One region of the Ensifer sp. NPDC090286 genome, then DNA from elsewhere that is predicted to be linked to it. Evidence: riboswitches for the same ligand, from Rfam matches in the RefSeq annotation. Region 1 holds a riboswitch; each other region holds the start of a gene.
What was found. Region 1 has a riboswitch for cobalamin ahead of bluB (5,6-dimethylbenzimidazole synthase). Riboswitches for the same ligand answer to the same signal wherever they lie in the genome.
Positions count from the first base shown of each region.

Region 1 (3,389 bases):
GACCGCCGCCGCGCCGGGTGCGGTGGCGGCAACGCCATCGGCTACGACGGCGGCGACCCCGACACCTGCAGCGGGCTCAACGGTCTCATCGCCGAGATGGAAGACAATCTGCGCATGCTGAAGTCCGAGCGCGAGCAGATCGTCGCCGGCGGCAGCGACGACAGCCGGCGCCGCATCCTCGCTGCACTTGAGATCAACGGTTGCTATGGCGACCGCGAGGAGTTCGCAAGCGTCGAGCCGGACGTGCCGGAAAGCCACCGCAACATCGTTGCCGACCTACCGCCGGACGACGCCTACGGCCCGATGCTCGGACACGGCGAAGACGGCTACGCGCCGCAGGAGCGCTACTATAGCGGCACGCTCAGAACCATGTGCGTGCGCACCTGCGACGGCGCCTTCTTCCCGATCTCGTCCGATGCGACGCCGGCCGATTTCCCACGCGACGAACAGGCCTGCCGGGCCCGCTGCCCAGGGGCTGAGACGGAACTCTATTTCCACGAGCTCAACACGGAAGAGAGCGACAGGATGGTCTCGGCCGTGACCGGCCGTCCCTATACCGAAATGCCCAACGCCTTTGCCTATCGCACCCGCGCCGTCGGCAAGCCCGGCCAGTGCGGCTGCCAGATACCGCAGACCGCCGCAACCACGCCGAAGACGACAGGAACGAAGATCGGCGACGACCAGTCGTCGATCATCGTCATCGAGACGAAGAAGCCGGAAGCGGCGGGCGAGACCGCCAAGGCGCCGCCCGAAGAGCGGCCCTATGATCCGTCGAAGAACAAGGTGCGCGTCGTCGGCCCCACCTACCTGCCGCAGGAAGAAACTGCGATCGACCTCAAGCATCCGAAGGGACCGGCCTATCAGCCGGTCCAGAATTGATCGGGCGAGGCCTTACGCCTTCTCCTTGCTGCATCCCCATCCTTCTTCGAAAACCAGGCCCTCGAGCGGAAGGCGCTGGCGCCAGCCCTTCACGGCGAGTTCCGGCTGCTGATAGAGGCGGTCGACATAGCCGAGGCAGAGCCAGGCGACGATCTCGATATGGTCGGGGATGCCGAGGATCGCCTTGATCTCGGCCTCGTGGAAGATGCTGACCCAGCCGACACCCACCCCTTCGGCCCGCGCTGCAAGCCAGAGGTTCTGCACGGCGCAGACGGTGGAATAGACGTCCATCTGCGGATTGTGGGTACGCCCGAGCACGACAGTGCCGCCGCGCGTGCGGTCGCAGGTGACGCAGATGCTGAGCGGCGCCTTGCGAATGCCTTCGAGCTTCAGCGCGCGATACTTTCCCTGCTGTTCCGCCTCGAACATCAGCGCGGCCTCGTCATTGGCGCGGCGAAACGCCTGCCAGACCCGCTCGCGCGTTTCTTCCGCCCGCACCAGCACGAAGTTCCAGGGCTGCATGAAGCCCACGGACGGGGCGCTGTGCGCCGCCGCCAGCAGACGCCTGATCAGATCATCCGGCAATGGCTCGGGCAGGAATTCATCGCGCACGTCTCGACGTGTCTCGATCGCACGGTAGACGGCCTCCCGCTCTTGCAGCGAAAAGGCACCGGCAGCCGCAAGGCCGCCCTTCGGTTCAGTCAGCATCGTTCGATCCCCAACAATGCGAAAACCTCCCGCCGTCCACGCGGGGTTCGGTCTATCTCGCCAGGCCGGTCTTCTGACTTCGGTTCAACCGATCGCCTCACCTTCCCAGATCGATTGAAGATCCAGTGGCAAAACCTTGAATCAATTCAAGGCTCTCTTAGACGCGATCGTCCCCGTCACAGCGTTGGGCACGTTCCGGAATATCGACCGGATTCCCGATTCTCCCGCTTTCGCGGGCACCTGACGACGGCACTAAGTGCACAGGGAATTGAGAAAGACAAGCGGCGCCAACCGGGCGAAACCGGACGCGCCGCTTTCCACCTGCTTCTTTCTGCCTCGCCTCAGAGCGGAGCGACCGGATGCGGCGAGCCGTCATAGGCGCCCCAGATCGACTGGTCGAAGCAGATCACCGATCCGGTCATCAGCCCGGATTCGGCCGACGACAGGTAGGCGCAGGCACGCGCCACCTCGGCCGGATCGACGAGCCGGCCGAAAGGCTGGCTGGCCGCCGCCTTTTCGAGCCAATCGGCAGCCGCGCCGTGAAACTCGCGCTGTATGCGGTCTTCGCCTTCGGACGCCATCCAGCCGATATTCAGCCCGTTGACGCGGATGCGGTTGCGCAGCAGCGCATAGGCCGTGTTCTTGGTCAGCGTTTCGAGCGCGCCTTTCGACGAGCAATAGGCGGCGATGAAGGGCTGGCCGGCCATCGCCGACATCGAGCCGATGTTGACGATCGTGCCTTCGGTCTTCTCGCGCCGCATGACTTTCACCGCTTCCTGCATCAGGAAGAACGGTGCGCGCACGTTGATCGCGAACATGCGGTCGAAGAGTTCGGGCGTGGTATCGAGGATCGTGCCGCGGTCGGTGATGGCCGCGGCGTTGACCAGCGCATCGACCCGGCCGAATTCGGCGTCGCAAGCGGCGACCACCTTGCGGGCGTCGTCCACCTTCTCCAGATCGGCCTCGACATAGACGACTTTCGCGCCATGTGCCGTGCCGATCTGCTCGGCCCTCGCCCGTCCCTTGGCGGCGTTGCGTCCGCATATGACGATACCCTTGGCGCCGCGCTCGGCGAAAAGGCCAGCAATCGTCGCGCCCAGCCCCTGCGTACCACCGGTAACGATGGCGATCTTGCCCTGCAATTGTCCACTCATCGAATTTCTCCCTCGGAAATGTTCGTTTGAAACGGCTGCGGCACCCGGGTGAAACCACGCCGGGAGCCTGTCAAATGGTAGCCCGCGCGTCAGCTCAGCTTGCGCTTCGCCTGCGCCTCAAGCACCGCTAGAAACTCCTCCTCGCCCGTTCCCGCAGTGAGCGCCTCGCGCATCAATTGCGCCTGCGTCTTCGGCGCCAGCCCGCCGATTGGCGGGTCTCGGTCAAGATTGGTCGGGAACGAGTAGCCTTCGGCACAGGAGGCGATGGCATTGGCCGCTTCCGCCTGCGTCAGCTTGCCGTCCGCCAGCAAGGCCTTCAAGGCCGGATAGAGCGTCGCGCTCATCGTCAGTCGATCGACGGTTTCCATGGCGCGGCCGAAGGCCGAATTCACCTGCAGCAGGTTCGCGACGCGCCGAATATCCTGCGAGCGGTTGGTGCCGGCGGCATGGAAGAGCGCCGGATTGAAGAAGACGACATCGCCTTTTTCGAGCGGTAGCTGCACGTGGTGTGCGTCGAAATAGGCGCGGAACTCCGGCCGGTTGAGCGCCAGATAGCCCGGCACATAGGTTTGGCTATAGGGCAGGAAGAGCGTCGGTCCGCTTTCGAGCGGCATGTCGCAATGGGCAACCGCCCCCTGCAGCGTCAGG
Region 1 is NZ_JBIVYF010000001.1:845,008-848,396, forward strand. It holds gene ACIQUG_RS04160 (DUF2865 domain-containing protein) at 1-879, shown strand, start outside; gene bluB (5,6-dimethylbenzimidazole synthase) at 892-1,587, opposite strand; cobalamin riboswitch at 1,633-1,846, opposite strand; gene ACIQUG_RS04170 (SDR family oxidoreductase) at 1,929-2,741, opposite strand; gene ACIQUG_RS04175 (phytanoyl-CoA dioxygenase family protein) at 2,831-3,389, opposite strand, start outside.

Region 2 (3,389 bases), 170 kb from region 1:
TTTCAATGCGTTAGGTCATTTCACTCAAGAAACGATCTAGACCAGCGCGGTGATCGCGGCGCGTACCGCCTGCTCGTCCATGTCGTGCAGGCCGATGACGACGAGGCGCGTGCCACGCTTCTCGCCGGCAGCCCAGGCACGATCATAATACTGGTCGACGCGGGCGCCGACCGCCTGGATCAACAGCCGCATCGGCTTGCCGGGTACGTCGGCGAAGCCCTTGAGACGCAGCACGTCATGTTCTGCGATCACGCCCTTCAGACGATCGATGAAGGCGACCGGATCGGCAATCGCGCCAAGCTCGACGACGAAGCTGTCGAACTCGTCGTGGGAGTGCTCTTCGCCGGCCTCGTGCTCCATCTCGTGGTGCGACTTGCGGTTGGCGATATCGCTTTCCGTGCCGACACCGAGGCCGAGCAGGATGGCGGCGGCGACTTCGCCGTTCTTCGCCTCGATCATCGCAGGCTTGCGACTGGTGCGCGAAGAGACCTCGTCGCGCACGGCCTTGAGGCCGGAGGCGTCGATGAGGTCGGTCTTGTTGAGAACGATGAGGTCGGCAGCGGTCAGCTGGTCCTCAAACAGTTCCTCGATCGGGCTTTCGTGATCGAGATTGTCGTCCTCGACGCGCAGCGCATCGACCTTGTCGTGGTCGTCGGCAAAGCGGCCGGCGGCAACGGCCGCACTGTCGACCACGGTGACGACGCCATCGACGGTCACTTCGCTGCGGATATCCGGCCAGTTGAAGGCGGCGATCAGCGGCTGCGGCAAAGCGAGGCCCGAGGTTTCGATGATGATGTGATCGGGACGGTTTTCGCGCTCGAGCAGCTTGGTCATGGTCGGGATGAAATCATCGGCAACCGTGCAGCAGATGCAGCCATTGGTGAGCTCGATGATATCGTCCTCGGTGCAGGCCTCCGCACCGCAGCCCTTGAGCACGTCGCCATCAACGCCGAGATCGCCGAACTCGTTGATGATCAGCGCGATGCGCTTGCCGTCGGCGTTCTGCAGCAGGTTGCGGATCATCGTCGTTTTGCCGGCGCCAAGGAAGCCGGTGATGACGGTCGCCGGGATCTTGCCCTGGTTGGCTCTCGCAGTGGTCATTTTTCAACCCTTCATTTTCAGCGGCAAACCGGCCGCGACAAAGTAAACTTCAGCGGATTTCTCCGCAACGATCTGGTGAAGCCGGCCGGCATGGTCGCGGAATTCGCGGGCCATGCGGTTCTCGGGCACGATGCCGAGGCCGACCTCGTTGGAAACGAATACGAGACGCGCCTGCGCCTCAGGCAGATACGCGGCAAGGGCGGCGAATTCCGCCGCGATGTCGCGCTCTTCGAGCATGAGATTGGTGACCCACAGCGTCAGGCAGTCGATCAGGACCACGTTAGCCCGATCGTCGATGCTTCTCAGCACGCCGACGAGATCGACCGGCTCCTCATGCGTCGTCCAGCCTTCGCCGCGGCTTATCCGGTGGTGGTCGATGCGCGCGCGCATTTCGTCGTCCCAGGCGCGTCCCGTGGCGACATAATGTCTGGTGAGGCCGGACGCTTCGACGAGCCTCTCGGAAAAGCCGGACTTGCCGGAGCGGGCGCCGCCAAGAACCAGCACGGGTCCGTCGCTGAGACTGCTCATCGCCGCTGCCTCAACATGCCGAGATCAGCGGCAGGCGGCAACGGCCGTCGGGCGCGCCAAGGGCGCGTTCTTGAAAACATCTGCGAGCCAAAACAACCTCCGTGATGGCGTTGGAGACAAACGTCCCCTCGGGCGGAATGCCCATGTCGGATGGCAGGTCTCCTGGCTCACGGCGTCACGGGGCCAAACATCGCCTCGCCCTCAAAGGGCAAGGTTCCGATGTCAGGACCCGAACGGCCCGCCTCACCTTCCCGGCGTTTTTCCGACAGCGAACCTTTTGCACGTCATCTCCGACGCACGGGCGCTGCGGGCGGCTTCGTGAAAGGCGGACGATTCGTAGAAGAAGAGGCGTCCAACCCGGCTGATCACGATGCCACACCAGTGGCTTTTCCGGCTTGATCCCCGACCTGCCCCGGTTGCCCATGCAACCGGCCGACAACCCGGCACCAAACCCGATGGCGAACCCTGACCGTTCTACAGTCGCGGGGTCGGCTGCGATAAGGATGCCCGACTTGGGTCCATCCGTCACATTCCCAATTATTCCCCCGTGTCGCCACGACGCGGAGGAACCATCCAACAGCCGATGATTAGGAACCGGACCGCGCAAAGTCAATCGACGCATGCGACGCCTCCCCGGCCGAGTTGCGCCACGCGACGATTTGTCGAGCCGTGAACGGACGGCCGCGGCCCGCCAAGAACGGTCGCGTATCCGCCTGCCTTCCACCCGTGGTTCGAGCCCTTACACTCTCATTCTGTGCCAAATCGCTATCAGAATGCGCCAATGCGCCCTCAAGCTCTGGCGCACCTCTGTTCCGAGGCAAATTCGCCAGCATGATGATCAACATCCGCAAATGGTTCGGCGATCGCGCGTTCGACCGCATGGTCCTGTGCACCGTGCGCCAATCGGCCCCACGGGAGCGCTACTCTTTCGGTTGAGGATTGACGATTTTCAGCCAGCACGTCGCAATCACCGCTGTGGTCGAGACTGCGGCTGCGGCCAGATAAATGGCGCTCGCCCCCCATCCTTCGCCGAGGCTTCCGAACAAAAGCGTGCCGAGCCCGTAGCCCGCCCACATAAAGCTGGTAAGCCAGCCAAACGCCTCGGTTCGATCCTCCGGTCGGGCACTCAGCCCGACAGCGAGCTGGCCGAGCGCATCCCGGGCTCCGCTGAAAACCCCGGCACCGAGATAGAGCAGCAACAGAAGCCAATGGTTTGACGTCATGCTCATCAAGATGAAAAAGCAGGCCGTCACCAGGTGAAAGGCAATCATGCCGCGCTTCACCGATGGTTGTGCGCGCAGCGCGCCATAGAAAATGCCGCCGAAAACCTCGCCGGCAGCAAATCCACCGAGAAGAACACCTGCCAGGGTGGCTGTGACGCTCGCCACCGCGCCAACCTGCATGGCACCAATCGTAAAGGTATCGAGGGCGACGATCGCCAGAAGCAGCGCCAGCGGAGCGTTCGCCAGGACGGAGAACAGCCTTCGCGGACGACGCTCGGTGGCCCTCCTTGCCATGGGACTGTTGGCGATCAGCATGTCGCCAACGACCTTTGCGACAGCGCACGACCCCACGATCATGTTTGGCGGCATCACATAGAGCAAGGCACCGACCAGGATGGGCCCGAATATGAAGGTGCTCGAGTTGATGACTGTATCGAGCGCGTAGGCACTTGATAGATTGCTCTCGGGCACGAGATGCGGCCAGCTGGCCCGGACGACGGACCCCGATGGCGGCGTCGTGGCACCCAGGGCCGCGGC
Region 2 is NZ_JBIVYF010000001.1:1,016,567-1,019,955, forward strand. It holds gene cobW (cobalamin biosynthesis protein CobW) at 37-1,101, opposite strand; gene cobU (bifunctional adenosylcobinamide kinase/adenosylcobinamide-phosphate guanylyltransferase) at 1,105-1,629, opposite strand; cobalamin riboswitch at 1,764-2,218, opposite strand; gene ACIQUG_RS04985 (MFS transporter) at 2,550-3,389, opposite strand, start outside.
Region 2: it holds a riboswitch for cobalamin, as region 1 does, so the genes downstream of both, cobU (bifunctional adenosylcobinamide kinase/adenosylcobinamide-phosphate guanylyltransferase) here and bluB (5,6-dimethylbenzimidazole synthase) in region 1, are expected to answer to the same signal.

Region 3 (3,389 bases), on a different contig from region 1:
TTTTTCCGGGCCAGACCAACAGCGCCGGCGCGCTCTTTGGCGGCGATGCACTCGCCCAGATGACGAAGGCGGCCTTCGTCGCCGCGACCCGGCTGACCGGCAAAGCGATGGTGCTCGCCTCCTGCAGGAGCGATTTCAAGCGGCGTGTCGCCGCCGGAACGATCGTCGACACGCTGGCGCGCGTCACCCGGACCGGACGCAGTTCCACAACGATAGAGGTCGAGCTCTGGTCGGAAGAACTGCTCAGCGGCGGGCGCCTGCTGACCGTCACCGGGACTTTCGTGATGGTGGCCGTCGACAGCCGCAACCGCCCGGTTGCGGCCTTCGCCGCCTGAGCAAGCCGGGGGCGCCGCTCAATGGCGCCCTCGGTCCACAGGATTGATTGCGCGCCGCCATTTACTCCCCGTTATCCACACCGAAAAAGAAAAGACCGCTGCACCCCCGCCTTCAGCATATAGAACCTATTGACGCAGATTTGCGATGAACTACTATATCTAGTGTTCGAGGTTCTTCCGATTCGCAAGGATTGGGAGCTAAGACGGGAATACGGTGCGCCGGCGGGTTTTCCGCTCAGGCTATGCCGTAGCTGCCCCCGCAACTGTAGACGGCGAGCAACTGTCCGGAATTGGACCACTGAGGCATGAGGCCTCGGGAAGGTCGGGATGGAAGCTTTGACCCGTAAGCCAGGAGACCTGCCTCGAGCAACAAACGTCCACGGGCGGGGTGTCCGGAGGGGTTGAGTGCGTGGCAGGATGAGCCTGCCCGATCGTCTCGACATCTCCCCGGCAGCCTGTCGAAAGCTTCGGGGTGAAGTCATGTCAGTTTCTTCCAGTTCAGATCCACCTTCTGCGGACGGGTGCGCATTGTTGCGCGCCTGATCGAAAGGCCGCGCCCTGAGAGCCCGCATCTGCGGAAATTCCGGAGCGCCCGACCAGAACGAGCCGGCCCGGCTGCCTAATCGACCTTGGGCCAGCTTGCCGACATCCACTCCGATCGAGGCGACCGGGGAGCGATGTTTCGTGCCCTATCGCCAAGCCCACGGTTCGCGTTCGCGCGACCCGCCGATTTTTTGCGCCCATTTGCCAGACCCTCACGAGGAACCCATGTCGATCACAGTCTACAGCAAACCCGCCTGCGTCCAATGCACCGCCACCACCCGCGCGCTTGACCGCCAGGGCATCGACTATCGCATCGTCGATATTTCCGAGGATTCCGATGGCTTCGCGCTGGTGCAGGATCTCGGCTACCGGCAGGTTCCAGTGGTCGTCGCCGGCGAGCGGCATTGGGCGGGGTTCCGCCCGGACATGATCAGCGCGCTTTCCTGAAGGAGAGAAGCGATGGGGCTGATCGTCTATTTTTCCAGCCGCTCGGAAAACACCCATCGCTTCGTCGAGAAACTCGGCCTTCGCGCGGCCCGCATACCGCTCAAGGAAAGTAAGGATGCACTTACGGTTTCGGAGCCCTATGTGCTCGTCGTACCGACCTACTGCGGCGACGATGGCCGAGGTGCCGTGCCGAAACAGGTGATCCGCTTCCTGAACGACGCGGGCAACCGCTCTCACATCCGCGGCGTGATCGCAGCGGGCAACAGCAATTTCGGCGCGACCTACGGGATCGCCGGCGAGGTGATCTCGGCCAAGTGCCGGGTGCCCTACCTCTACCGGTTCGAGCTGCTCGGAACCGACGAGGACGTCGCCAATGTCAAAAACGGGATGGAACGATTTTGGACGTCACAACACTCGAACGCCCCCTGAAGGCGACGGAAGCGGCGCTGGATTACCACGCGCTGAACGCGATGCTGAACCTCTACGACGAGGAGGGGAAGATCCAGCTCGACAAGGACCGGCAGGCGGCGAAGCAATACTTCCTGCAGCACGTCAACCAGAACACGGTCTTCTTCCATAACCTGCGGGAAAAGCTCGATTATCTGGTGACCGAGGGCTACTACGAGCAGGAAGTGCTGGACCAGTATTCGTTCAACTTCGTGCGCGATCTCTACGACCACGCCTATTCGAAGAAGTTCCGTTTCCCGACCTTCCTCGGCGCCTTCAAATATTACACGTCCTATACGCTCAAAACCTTCGACGGAAAGCGCTACCTGGAACGCTACGAAGACCGCGTCTGCATGGTGGCGATGGCGTTGGCGCGCGGCAACGAGGCGCTTGCCCGCGACCTCGTCGACGAGATCATTTCCGGCCGTTTCCAGCCGGCGACGCCGACCTTCCTCAATGCCGGCAAGAAGAGCCGTGGCGAGCTCGTCTCCTGCTTTCTGCTGAGGATCGAGGACAACATGGAAAGCATCGGCCGCGCCATCAATTCGGCGCTGCAGCTTTCCAAGCGCGGCGGCGGCGTGGCGCTGTCGCTCACCAACATCCGCGAGATGGGCGCACCGATCAAGCAGATCGAGAACCAATCCTCCGGGGTCATCCCGGTCATGAAGTTGCTGGAAGACTCGTTCTCCTACGCCAACCAGCTTGGCGCGCGCCAGGGTGCGGGTGCTGTCTACCTGCATGCCCACCACCCCGACATCATGCGCTTCCTCGACACCAAGCGTGAGAACGCCGACGAGAAGATCCGCATCAAGACGCTGTCGCTCGGCGTCGTCATCCCCGACATCACCTTCGAGCTCGCCCGCAACAACGAGGACATGTACCTGTTCTCGCCCTATGACGTGGAGCAGGTCTATGGCGTGCCGCTCACCGAAATCTCGGTGACGGAGAAGTATCGCGAGATGGTGGAGGATGCCCGCATCCGCAAGCGCAAGATCAAGGCGCGCGACTTCTTCCAGATCATCGCCGAGATCCAGTTCGAGAGCGGTTATCCGTACATCATGTTCGAGGACACGGTGAACCGGGCAAACCCGATTGCCGGCCGCATCACCATGAGCAACCTCTGCTCGGAAATCCTGCAGGTGAGCGAGGCGAGCGAATTCAACGACGACCTCTCCTACAAGCACATGGGCAAGGACATCTCCTGCAACCTCGGCTCGCTGAACATCGCCGCTGCCATGGACAGCCCGGATTTCGGCCAGACCATCGAGACCTCGATCCGTGCGCTGACAGCCGTCTCCGAAATGAGCCACATCTCGTCCGTGCCCTCGATCGAAAAGGGCAACGACGACAGCCACGCGATCGGCCTCGGGCAAATGAACCTGCACGGCTATCTCGCGCGCGAGCGCATCTTCTACGGTTCCGAAGAAGGCATCGATTTCACCAACATCTATTTCTACACGGTGACCTACCACGCCATCCGCGCATCGAACCGGCTGGCGGTCGAAAAGGGCAAGAGCTTCGCCGGCTTCGAAAACTCGAAATACGCCTCTGGCGACTATTTCGACAAATACACCGAGGCCGAATGGCTGCCGGCGACCGAAAAGGTGAAGGCGCTGT
Region 3 is NZ_JBIVYF010000005.1:255,280-258,668, reverse strand. It holds gene ACIQUG_RS25445 (acyl-CoA thioesterase) at 1-335, shown strand, start outside; cobalamin riboswitch at 488-715, shown strand; gene nrdH (glutaredoxin-like protein NrdH) at 1,104-1,325, shown strand; gene nrdI (class Ib ribonucleoside-diphosphate reductase assembly flavoprotein NrdI) at 1,338-1,754, shown strand; gene nrdE (class 1b ribonucleoside-diphosphate reductase subunit alpha) at 1,724-3,389, shown strand, end outside.
Region 3: it holds a riboswitch for cobalamin, as region 1 does, so the genes downstream of both, nrdH (glutaredoxin-like protein NrdH) here and bluB (5,6-dimethylbenzimidazole synthase) in region 1, are expected to answer to the same signal.

Region 4 (3,389 bases), on a different contig from region 1:
TCAGCTGATTTTCAGTTTCTCCATGAAAGCGTCATTTTCAGAAGCCCGGCCGGCGCGAACCGGCACGCGCGCACCGGATGCGTCTGCGTCTTATTTCCCCAAGCTCACCACTTTGCGCCGAGTTCGCCCCGAATTGATGCCGGACAGGACTGCTCCATGACGGTCGCAAGCATCGCATTCGACGCGTCTGCTTCGGCGACGACCCAGTCGCGAAAGGCCTGGATCTTCTTCTGCCGCCTGGTGCTTTGCGGATAGACCAGCCAATAGGCGCGGCCGTCGCGCACCACATGCTCGAACGGCCGGATCAGCCGGCCGCTCTTCAGTTCATCCATTAGGAAGGTCGAGACGGCAATGGCCATGCCGTGATCCGCCAGAATGGTGGCGACATCCATCGCCTGGACGTCGAAGATCAGCTCGGTACCGTTGCTCGCCGGCGGCTCGACGCCGGTTTCAATCATCCAGCGCCGCCACCAGGTGGCGTTGCCGAAACGCCGGATCCTCAAGACGTCGGCGGGCTCCTTGAGTTGATGTTTCTCCAGGAAGGACGGCGTACAGACCGGCACGTAATCGAGCGGAAACAAGGGAAAGACATCGTTTCCCGGCCAGTCGCCGGCGCCGCTGCGCACCGCGAGATCGATAGCGTCACGCTTGAAATCGACCAGCTCGGTCGACATGTGCACCCTGATGCTGATGTTCGGATGCGCGGTCTGGAAGCTGGCGAGCCGTTGGCCGAGCCAGCTCGAAACGACGGTCGGCAGCACCGAGATGTGCAGGTGGTGTTCGGTCTTGTCGGCAATCTCCGAGAAGGCCGCCCCCAAAAGATCGATCGCTTCGGTTACCTTTGGCGCCAGTTGCCGTCCGGCGCCGGTCAATCGCACCTCGCGCGGAAGGCGGACAAAGAGCGGCGCGCCGATGCGGTCCTCCAACAACCGGATCTGATAGCTGACGGCCGCCTGCGTCATGCCGAGTTCTTCGGCGGCGCGGGTGAAACTCAGGTGCCTGGCGGCGGCCTCGAAGGCGCGCACAGCACTCATAGGGGGAATCTTGCTCATGACGCTGAGATAAGCATTCTTTATGCCAGCATGCGAGAAATCGCTTTGCGCGAAACAGCAAAAAACCTCACTTTTTTCGCGAACACACGCCTTCCAGAGAAGTGAGGATAGCAATGCTTAGCGCAGTGCGATCAATGATTTACCATGCCCTGAATTGGGCCGACAGGACCCTCAGTGCTCCGGTCGCCATCGACACGTTCAACGAGTTCCAGCTCCGGGATATCGGCCTGACGCGGGACCAGGAACATATCCGTGCGCGCGTCGGCGACACAGCGGATCCGTGGCACTGGCCGGAGGAGCCCGATCCCGTGCCGGTGCAACCCGCCGCGAAAACAGTTTGCAGCGAAGGACCGCGCATTGCCCGCGTCTCGCCTCGCGCCCTGGTTGGAGAGAATAAAGACATAAGCATTTCTTTATGCGATTGACGACCGAGCGATTGCAGGGCATTGTCCCGACATCGTGGTTCTGCGCCTCGCCATCCGGCGGGACGGAGCTAAGAGGGAATTCGGTGCGGCGCCGACAAGCGCCCAGGCCGAAGCTGCCCCCGCAACTGTAGGCGGAGAGCGGCCGTTCGATGATGTCACTGAGGAAGACGCCTCGGGAAGACGGAACGGTCCGCGTTGACCCGCAAGCCAGGAGACCTGCCGCGATGAACAACGTCCACGGGCGGGGTGTCCGATGAGGCGCGTTGACGACGCGGGATTCTTCTCGCGTCGCGGATGCGTCGCATTCAAGCCTTGCCCTTCAACCTTCGGGGTAAGGAAATGACCATCAAGACTGCCAATCTCGGCTTCCCGCGCATCGGCCGACACCGCGAACTGAAATTTGCGCTTGAACGCTACTGGTCCGGCAAGATCAGCCGTGACGAGCTTTTCGACGTCGGCCGCCGGCTTCGGGCCGAAAACTGGGCGGCGCAAAAGGCGCGCGGCATCGATATCCTCCCTTCGAACGATTTCTCGTTCTACGACCACGTGCTCGATACTGCCGTGCTCGTCGGTGCGGTCCCGGCTACCTATGGCTGGAAGGGCGGGCCGGTCGATCTCGACACTTACTTTGCCATGGCGCGCGGCTCGACCGGTTCGCCCTGCGCTTCCGGTTGCACGCATGCGGGTGACGGCGGCAACGCCGCACTCGAGATGACCAAGTGGTTCGACACCAACTACCATTACATGGTGCCCGAATTCGCAGCGGATCAACGCTTTGCGCTGACGCATAACCGGCCGCTCGAAGCCTTTCTCGAGGCCGAGGCCCTCGGCTATCGAACCCGCCCGGTCCTGCTTGGCCCGGTGACGTTCCTCAAGCTCGGCAAGGCGAAGGGCGGAGATTTCGATCCCCTCGACCTGATCGAACGCTTGCTTCCCGTTTACGTCGAGCTGCTAACCGAACTTGCCAATGCCGGCGCCGACTGGGTTCAGATCGACGAACCTTGCCTGGTGCTCGATCTCACCGACCGGGAAAGGCAGGCCCTGGACCTTGCCTATCATACGTTCCGGGCGAAAGTTCCCGGACTCCGGATCATGCTTGCGACCTATTTCGGCGCGATCGGCGACAATATGGTGAGCGCCCTGGCGCTGCCGGTCGCGGGCCTGCATGTCGATCTCGTGCGCGCGCCGCAGCAGATCGAGGTCCTCCTCCAATCCGCTCCGGCTAACCGGGTACTGTCGCTCGGCGTCATCGACGGCCGCAACGTCTGGAGGACGGATCTTGCCGGCCTGTTCCGCCGCTTGCAGCCGCTGGTCTCTGCCCATGGCCGCGACCGGATCGAGCTTGCGCCCTCGTGCTCGCTCCTGCATGTGCCCGTCGACCTCGACATGGAACAGGCGCTCGACCTGGAGCTTGCCTCGTGGCTCGCTTTCGCCGTCCAGAAGCTCGATGAATTAAGCCTTCTCGCCCGTGCCTTCGAGCCGGGGCTTGCCAATCCGGAAAGGGTCTTTGCGGCCTCGAGCGAAGCGGCCAAGGCGCGGCTGACGTCGCTCAGGATCCATGATCCGCTGGTCGCCGGCCGGTTGAAGGCATTGACCGCCGCCGACAGCCAACGCCAATCGCCCTTCCCCGCCCGTCGTGCGCTTCAGGCGGAAAGATTGTCGCTGCCGCTCTTCCCGACGACGACGATCGGCTCCTTCCCGCAGACGGCAGAAGTCCGCCAGGCCCGATCGCTGCATGCCAAAGGCGAGCTCAGCTATGTCGACTACACCGCCTATCTGCGCCAAGAGACCGAGCAGGCCGTGCGCTGGCAGGAGGAAATCGGCATCGACGTGCTGGTTCACGGCGAGTTCGAGCGCAACGACATGGTGCAGTATTTCGCCGAGCAGCTTTCCGGCTACGCCTTCACCCAAG
Region 4 is NZ_JBIVYF010000005.1:259,901-263,289, reverse strand. It holds gene ACIQUG_RS25460 (LysR substrate-binding domain-containing protein) at 105-1,034, opposite strand; gene ACIQUG_RS25455 (hypothetical protein) at 1,187-1,477, shown strand; cobalamin riboswitch at 1,496-1,716, shown strand; gene metE (5-methyltetrahydropteroyltriglutamate--homocysteine S-methyltransferase) at 1,817-3,389, shown strand, end outside.
Region 4: it holds a riboswitch for cobalamin, as region 1 does, so the genes downstream of both, metE (5-methyltetrahydropteroyltriglutamate--homocysteine S-methyltransferase) here and bluB (5,6-dimethylbenzimidazole synthase) in region 1, are expected to answer to the same signal.